DNA from 3 places in the Streptosporangium sp. 'caverna' genome. Region 3 is predicted to be linked to each of the others. Evidence: riboswitches for the same ligand, from Rfam matches in the RefSeq annotation. Region 3 holds a riboswitch; each other region holds the start of a gene.
The links. Region 3 has a riboswitch for cyclic di-AMP ahead of DKM19_RS29180 (CHAP domain-containing protein). Riboswitches for the same ligand answer to the same signal wherever they lie in the genome.

Region 1: another riboswitch for cyclic di-AMP. It lies ahead of DKM19_RS43735 (glycoside hydrolase family 25 protein); the one in region 3 lies ahead of DKM19_RS29180 (CHAP domain-containing protein).
Region 2: another riboswitch for cyclic di-AMP. It lies ahead of DKM19_RS20470 (hypothetical protein); the one in region 3 lies ahead of DKM19_RS29180 (CHAP domain-containing protein).

Annotation. Positions count from the first base shown of each region.
Region 1 is NZ_CP029711.1:10,124,806-10,127,661, reverse strand. Features, by position in the region: gene DKM19_RS43740 (GTPase family protein) at 1-905, shown strand, start outside; cyclic di-AMP (ydaO/yuaA leader) riboswitch at 1,420-1,565, shown strand; gene DKM19_RS43735 (glycoside hydrolase family 25 protein) at 1,578-2,357, shown strand; gene DKM19_RS43730 (hypothetical protein) at 2,381-2,764, opposite strand.
Region 2 is NZ_CP029711.1:4,633,683-4,636,538, forward strand. Features, by position in the region: gene DKM19_RS20470 (hypothetical protein) at 217-1,191, opposite strand; cyclic di-AMP (ydaO/yuaA leader) riboswitch at 1,193-1,332, opposite strand; gene DKM19_RS20475 (helix-turn-helix domain-containing protein) at 1,697-2,305, opposite strand; gene DKM19_RS20480 (MFS transporter) at 2,488-2,856, shown strand, end outside.
Region 3 is NZ_CP029711.1:6,659,723-6,662,578, forward strand. Features, by position in the region: cyclic di-AMP (ydaO/yuaA leader) riboswitch at 785-923, shown strand; gene DKM19_RS29180 (CHAP domain-containing protein) at 942-1,652, shown strand; gene DKM19_RS29185 (ABC transporter substrate-binding protein) at 2,433-2,856, shown strand, end outside.

The sequences.
Region 1 (2,856 bases), 3.5 Mb from region 3:
CTGGTTCTGGTCGTGGATCTGGCTCCGAGGCTGGAGCCGGTCGCGGTTCCGGGTCTGGAGCCGGTCGAGGTTCCGGTTCGGACGCGGAGACGCCGGTGAACCCGCCGGAGGTGTCCGTGGACCGTCTGGCCAGGCCGCTGACCGACGCGCTGTCGGAGGCGGCAGGGGTGCGGGTTGTCGTCGAGGCCGTGGCCAAGGCCCATCGCCATCGCTCGGTCGCGGCCACCGGCTGGCCGATCACCCGGTGGATCCGCCGGTTCCGCCCCGACCCGCTCCGCCGCCTCCACCTGGGCACCTCCCCGAATCCGCGCTCCGGCGAGGCCGTGGGACGCAGCTCCATGCCCGCCACGACCGTCGTCCAGCGTTCCCGCATGGACACCGCGATCCGGGAGGCCGCCGGGGCCGCCTCGGCGGGACTGCCCAGGCCGTGGGCGGTGGCCGTACGGCAGGCCGCGCGGTCACACGGAGACGAGCTGGAGGACGGTCTGGACCGGGCCGTGGCCGCCACCACGCTCGGAGTCTCCAGGCGGCCCAGATGGTGGCGGGCGGTCGGGCTGGCGCAGTGGCTGGTGCTCGCGGCCATGATCGCGGGCGGGGTATGGCTGCTCGGCCTGGTCGGAATGGACTATCTGCGGCTTCCGCAGCCGTTCCTGCCGACCGTGGGCGATCTGCCCTGGCCCACCTTCCTGCTGATCGGCGGCGTCCTCCTCGGGCTGGTGATCGCGTTGCTCTCCCGGGTGGCGGCCTGGCTCGGTGGCCGGCGCCGCGCGCGCAGAGCGGCCAAGGCGCTCCGCGCGAGCGTTGATCAGGTCGCCCGCGAGCTCGTGCTGGAACCCGTGGACGGGGAGCTGTCCAGATATCGCCGGTTCGTCGAGGCGATCACGGTGGCCCGGGACGGGGGCTGAACGGCCCGGGTTCCCGGCTTTCTGCCGCCGTGCCTGCGGTACCGGATTCACCACTCGACAAAAGGAGGTCGACCGCCCAGCTCGGAAAGCCGGCCGCGGCAGCGGTGGTCGGCATCAACATGTTCTCGTGACGGGAACGGGCGGTTCCCTGCCACGTCCGGCGCCCTTGACGGCGTCTCTGACCTGGTCGTACAGGACTCACACGTATCTGGTGACACGCTCGTATCTGGTGACACCCTTGGCCTCGGCATCTCAAGGCCGAATGGGGCTTTCCGAGGCCCCGAACCCACCTGCCAAAGGTAAAAGATTTGTTCATCAAAGGCCTATGCCGTAAGGGATTTCGTTAGGCCGACATGACGATGCCTTGCATCATTCGACTCTCATCGCTTACCTTCGGGATCTCGGGCATACGTATATCCAGCCAAGTTATGGCCTCAGCCAAATTGTGGCGCGGATAGTGCTCTGATCATTACCGAGACCGTGGTCTCGTCCCGCAGAGATTTCCGTCGCGGGATGAGCGCGGCTGCCGAGTCCGTGCGTTCACGGAGCCGGGGACCCAATCTTCTGGGGTGAATCGCGGCCCATTCCACATGGCGTCGTGTAGGGCACTTCCACGCCCGAACCCGTCAGCTAACCCGGTAGGCGGCATGGAAGCAAGGAGTTGATCCCCGCATGTCCAAATATCGTTTTCCCCGTCCCCTCATGTCCGCGATGGGTGCGACCGTTGTCGCCGGCGCGGTTCTCGCCGCCAGCCCTGCCCTGGCCTCCAGCCTTTCCGCGACGACCGTGAGCGGTGCCGTTCAGACTTCGGCCAGGGCGCTCACCGCGCCGGTCAACCTGGGGCAGACCGCCTCCCTCAGCGGGGCCCGCGCCGAGGTGTCGACCTACGGCCAGGATGTCTCCAATTACCAGGCGGACCATGACTGGGATGCCAGCCCGGCCAAATTCGGCATCGTCAAGGCCACCGAGGGACTGGATTTTCGCGACAAGGCATTTGCCCGGCACTGGAGCCAGCTGGCCAAGAAGGGCATCGTGCGCGGCGCCTATCACTTTGCTCATCCCGCCAACAACCCGATCGCCGAGGCTGACTTCTTCCTCGCGGTGGTGAACCAGCAGCCCGCCAAGCCCGGCGATCTGCTGGCACTGGATCTGGAGACCACCGACGGCAGGTCCGTCAGTGAGGTCAACGCCTGGGCCAAGGCCTGGCTTGCCCGTGTCCAGGCCAAGACCGGCGTCAAGCCGATGGTCTACAGCAGCTGGAACTTCGCCAACACCTACGGCGCAGGCCTGGCCCAGTATCCCCTCTGGGTGGCCTTCTACAGCGGTGGCATCGTCACCCCGCCCGCCGACTGGAAGTCCTGGGCCATTCACCAGTATTCCGAAACCCCCATCGACCAGGACATCTCCACGCTGACTCCCGATCAGCTGCGCGCCCTCGGCCGCCCCGCCTGAGGTGTCCGCCGCCACGACATCCTTCAGGCCCTCTCCTCGGGCCGGATCGAGAGGATCAGGTCCGCGACCTTTTCCGGGTGCTCGCGCTTGACCGTCCGAAGGTCGAAGCCGTTCCACAGGGACACCAGGTAGCAGCCGGAACGCGCCCCCACGGTCACCGTGGCGAACACCCATCCCGCGCCGCTGTGGACGATCAGCTCGGGGGCGTATCGCCTGCTCTCCCCCAGCGGATGGAGACCGCCGGTCCCGAGCAGCCTGAGGCCGATCGTGTGGGCGGCGTAGGCGCGAACTCCCCGGGCCTTCAACAGCCGCTGCACGACGGCCAGCGCCTTGTCATGCTGCTCCGCCGTCGCGTCGGTGACGGAGTCTTCACGGTCTTCCGTATCCCCGATGGGGAATGCTGTCATTACTCGCCCGAGTGCCACGTGGACCCCGCCCCTTCTGCCCTCCGCATTGCCCCGGTAAATAACGATTCGTCGTTAGTTAGGTCTCCGGCCGC
Region 2 (2,856 bases), 2.0 Mb from region 3:
ATAGTGCACCGCCGGGGACATCGATATGGTGTGTGTCAGGCGCCTCCATGACGATGCTGCTGCTGTTTGCGCTGCGATTCTTGAGTCGGCACGCTGTCGACCGGGCTGGAGCGGCGGGAACCTTCGTGGTGACCGTGCGATTGCTACCGGATGTGCGGGCTTTCAACGCCACCGACCAGCGATCGATCGACAAGTCGACCACGTCAAGCCCCAAAATCAGTACATCGAGATATGGGTGTGGTCGAGGTGGTTGGCGGTGACGCCGCCGCGGTCGGACATGGCGCGCCAGCCGGAGCCGGTGTTGATGCGCTGGCGCCAGATCACGTATTTGACGCCCAGCTGGTCCTTGTTCTGGATGGCCCAGGCGGCGATCTCGTCACCGAGCTTGACGTGGGCCGCCGAGGGCATGGAGCCGCCGGTGCTCATCATGAAGTCGCAGGCGCGGCCGAGCGGGTGTTCGCCGCCGTCGTTCTCGGCCCGGTAACAGCCGACCGTGTAGGGCAGGTCGAAGCGTTTCCTGACGGCTTCGCGCATGATCCGGGTGCGGTCGGTGATGTTGTCGCTGCCGGTGGGGAGCTGGGGAGCCCAGCTTCCGTCGGGGAGGCGGCCGGAACCGGTGGGGACGAGCTGGTCGAGTTTGTGCTTGATGTCGCGGATCAGGCCCTCGGCTCCGTCGCGCTGAGACTGCACCTCCTTGACCTCCTCACCGATGTTCTCGGCGAGCCGGGCAGCCGTCTCCGCGGCCTTTTTCTTGCGCTCCAGACTGTCGGCGAAGCGCTGCAGGGAAGCACCTTGCTCGGCGGTGAGCTGCTCCATCACCGCGGCGCCGCCCAGGTCGGGGGTGGACAGCAACGTGGGCAGGTTTCCCGCGCTGCTCTGGTAGCGAAGCTGAGCGATGGAGCCGGCCTCTTTCTCGATCTCGGCGTAGACCGCCTCGATCTTGCTCAGGTCTTCCTTGGCGACCGCCTCAGCCTGCTGCGCTTTTTTAAGGGACTCGCGTTTGGCCGCGTAGGCCTCGATCAGCATGTCGACTTTTTTGTTGAGCTTGGCCAGGTCGGCCCGGAGCTCGGTCTCGGTTGGTTTGGGGGCCGCGAGACCCGCGTTCGCGGGGCCCAGCGCAATCGCGACCGCGGTGAGAACACCGACCGCGATGGTTGCATGACGACGGAACGTGAGGGACGTGACCGCCACGTACTCTCCTCTCTTCTGCCGACCGGGTTAGCTGACGGGTTCGGGCTAGAGGGAAAGCCCTTCCACCGAAGTGGATTCACCCCGGGTGCGATGGGTCCCCGGTTCCCAGGGCAGGCGCCCGGAATTAGGCATATCGACCGTTACGGCCGAGGCAAAATGGAGCTTAACGGCAAACCGAAGGTCATGTGAACCCAATACGCAACTAAAGAGTGATCAACTCGTGATCATTGTTGGATAGGCGTAGGGCCTTGCCGCGTCTGGGCCGCCGTTCCATACGGCCCCTGCGACTTCCACTGCCACCGGTGAGCCAGGCAGCGCACATCACCTTCCTGGGCCGCTACCGGTTCGACATCACCGCTAACGGCCCCGGCCAGGGCCTGCGCCCCCTTGTGACCCAGGCGCCGCCGGAGACGACGACCGACACGGCTGGACGAAGACGGCTGGTCTCACGGGCGATTCTGTACCGACTCGCACGTCCGTAGCGGCCTTGCCCGGTGTGCGTGTGTCACTCGGCACCTGCTGCGGTGCCCTCGGACCGTACGGTCCGGGCGCGCAGGTGTGCTCGCTCTCCCTGATGGCCCAGGAGACTGAGGATCTCGACGGGGTTCTCGTCGGCGTTGCCGAACCAGTGGGGGGTGCGGGTGTCGAATTCGGCGGCCTCTCCGGGGCCCATGATCAGGTCGTTGTCGCCCAGGACCAGGCGTAGGCGGCCGTCGAGGACGTAGATCCATTCGTATCCCTCGTGGCTGGACTGCTCGGGCTCGGGTGAGCGCATCCTGGGCGAGATGATCAGTTTGTAGGCTTGCAGGCTTCCTGCTCGTCGGGTGAGGGGCAGCATGGTCATGCCGTGGCGGGTGACGGGCTTGAGGTGCAGGCGGGGATCTCCGGTCTGCGGCGCCCCGATGAGTTCGCCGATGTCCACGCGCAGCTCGCGCGCCAGGGGGAGCAGAAGTTCCAGGGTGGGGCGGCGCTGACCGGTTTCCAGGCGGGAGAGCGTGCTCAGGGAGATCCCGGTGGACTGTGCCAGCGAGGTCAGCGACAGGTTGCGCTGAGTGCGCAGCCCTTTCAGTCGGGGTCCGACCGCCGCCATCGTCGATGCGATCTCTTCATCCATGCCCCTACCTTGCCACCGCAGCAAGAATCTTTGCGTGTCGGTTCAGGCGGCCTGACCATGTCACAGGCGCCCCGATGCGGGCGATGACGCAGGACAGGAGAGGTGTGATGACCCGAGGCAACTTGCCCACCGCCCCGGCGGGTGGGCCCGATACCGCGCCGGCGCCGCCGGCGGATGCGATGGTGAGCGTTCGGCGTGGCTCGGTGACGCCGGCCGTGGTGATCCTGGTGCTGACGCAGCTGATGTTCGTCGTGGACACCTCGATCGTGAACGTGGCCCTGCCCGATATCGGCCGCGATCTGGACTTCTCCAGCGCCGGTCTGTCCTGGGTTGTCACCGCCTACGCGCTGACCTTCGGCGGCCTGATTCTGCTCAGCGGCAAGGTCGGCTCCATGATCGGCCCCCGCCGGGCCCTTGTTCTCGGTGTGACGGTCTTTGTGATCGCCTCGATCGCCGGAGGTCTCGCCGGTTCGGCGGGACTGCTGGTGGCCGCGCGTGCCCTTCAGGGAGTGGGGGCTGCGGTGGCCGCGCCCAGTGTGATGGTCCTGCTC
Region 3 (2,856 bases):
GCCATCTCGCTCGCCTTCACCGCGTCCTCGACTTTCAATTGGTAAAGTCCCGCGCACCTCAGCGGCGACCGACTCCGGGCGCGGCCCCAAACGCGAGCACGACTCTTCTCTCATCGCATAACCGCGCACTACATAAAGGGCGCCACAGGGGTTTCCGATTGGAGCGCCGGACGATGACCGCTCCGTGCGGCGAATGAATGTCAACGAGACAACAGGCCTGTCCCAGCCAGGCGTGAGCCGCCTGATACACGTGTGACGGATGCGAAGTCGGATGCGTCACGCCCACCCGGGCTAACCCCCGCGCGGGGAGTGCAGATGCAGGTCAAAGGTAAAAAATCCGCGCCTCGACCCTATTGCGGTCAAACCTTTACTCGACACTGTGTTCGAAAAAATCTGACTCCCTGCGGAGGCCCCCCAATGGATCCGATTCCACGCCGTCCCGGCCCCGATCCGATGATCCATCAATCGGCGACATCGCCCGGGATCCCCTTAAAAATAGCTGTTTTCGGCCCATGGACTGATCGCAGCCCATTGGATCGCAGCGAACGCGCTCGCCGCCGGACACCCAGAAAACCGGGCCTGGGGCGGTCCAGGAAAGCAGCCGTTTCTTTGCCTGATTTCAGACGTTGTCCCAAGCGAAGGCAATGTGTCGCATTTGTAATCGTCTGTCCGGATGGCGTAGGTTCGTCCTATTCGAAGGAAATGCCTAGTCCGATTAGGACCTAAGCATTGCCGTCACATTGCCCGACCGAACTCACCTGGGCGGATCCCTCCGCCCAACCGGTGAGCACGGCCGCCGAATCCGCGAAGTCAGCGGAACCGGGGAACCACGTTTCTGGGGTGAATCAACGCGTTCGCGCGTCGTAGGGCACTTCCCAGCCCGAACCCGTCAGCTAACCCGGTAGGCGGAATGGAAGCGACGCAAGGAGTCGAACCCCCGTATGACCAAGCATCGCCTTATACCCGCCCTCCGGCGTAACCACCTGGCAGGCGTCCTCGCGGGCGTCTCAATCGCCGTCGCCGGTGGGGCCCTCACAGCCTCCCCCGCCCTGGCGGATCCCCCCAGCTCCCACGCTCTCACCCCTCCCGCCGAGGCCGCCCAGGCTGCCCAGGCCGCCAAGTCTCCCCTCCAGATCGAGGCCGAACGGCTCCCCAAGGTCTCGGCCCAGCAGGTCCTGAGCATCGCCGAGAAGCAGATCGGCATCAGCGAGAACGCCCAGGGCGGTGGGACCAAGTTCCAGTCCTGGTATATGGCCTCCCCCCGCGCCAAGGAGACCCTCGCCCGTGACGGCGGCGGTACCGTACGCGCCTACGCCGACGCCCCCTGGTGCGCGATGTTCGTCTCCTGGGTCGGTGAGCAGGCCGGCATCCGGCCCACCATGGGCTGGGACGCCTACACCGTCGCCCACGCCAAGTGGTTCAAGGCCAACCACCAGTGGGGCGACGTCGCCAAGCCCGGCGCCGTCGTCTACTTCGCCTGGGACGGCAGCAAGAGCCTCGACAGCATCGACCACGTCGGGTTCGTGAAGAAGGACAACGGCAACGGCACGATCACCACGATCGAGGGCAACACGGGCAACGGCAAGGTCGCGGAGCGCGTCCGGCCCAAGTCCCAGGTCGTCGGCTACGGCTACCCGATCTACACCGGCTGATCCCCCTCAGACGGTCCACAGACATCCGAAAAGGAGCGCCGCTCATTCGAGCGGCGCTCCTTTTCGGATGTCCGCTCCCGGTGTCCGGCCGGCTGTCTCCACGGAGGCGGCGGAACCCGGGCCGTCACCGGTGGCGGCCCCCGGTCGGGGCACGGGCGATACCCGGTTGAACGCCCGGCCGAATCTCCGGCTGCGCCTCCCCGGCGAGGCCGTTCGAAACCGTACCTGAGCCCGGCACCGTACTCGAAAACCACCCCGATCCGGGCGCACGAGATCGGCGGCGGGCCTCCGGCGGCAGGGCGCCGCGACCGGAAACCATCCGATCAAGCGCCCTGGCCCAACACGAAGCGCGACGAAGGCCGTGAAAGATTCACAGATCGGCCATAAATGCGGCCACGATGCCGTCTCAGAATAGACACGAAAAGATAACGGTGAAGGCGGTCGACGCACGCCGTGCGAGCCCCGGAGGATGGGCACGAACGGGATCCCAGGGCCTTCACATGCCGGAATGCCCTGACTGTATGCGCATGAGATGGGAGCGCTCCCAACTGCCCGCTTGGGTGATTTGTCGGCTTCATACCCATTAATCACCCACAAACCGGCTGGATGTAACGGTTGAGTTTCGGCATATTGACGTCCAGGTTGCCTATCGTCCACTCTTCGTGGGAGCGCTCCCAAAGCATATCGAGGAACCGCTGCGTCGCAGGCCGCGTTTGTCGGGGGCCGGCCCCGCGCTGCCACCTCCCACTGATTCGGGCGACCACCTGAGAGGGGTCCGGAATGTTGAACAACACGCGACATGGCAAACTCGCCGCAGTCGCAGTCATGGCGGCCACCGCCCTGGCGATTACCTCCTGCGGTTCGAGTGAGTCCGCAACCCCCGCCGCGAACGCCGGGGGCTCCTCTGCCGCGGCCGAGCCGGTCACCATCACCGTGCACACCTTCGGCGGCGGTGAGAACTTCGGCTACGACAAGGCCGTGGAGACCTGGAATGCGGCACACCCGAATATCCAGGTCAAGTACCAGAACCTGACCGACCGCTTTGAGGACGTCTACCTGCCCCAGCTGCTCCAGCGCCTGCAGGCCGGCAGCGGCGCGGCCGACATCATCGCCGTGGACGAGGGTGCGATGGGCCTCATGAAGGCCCGTCCGCAGTTCTTCACCGACCTCGCCGAGTACGGCCTGGACAGCCGCAAGGCCGACT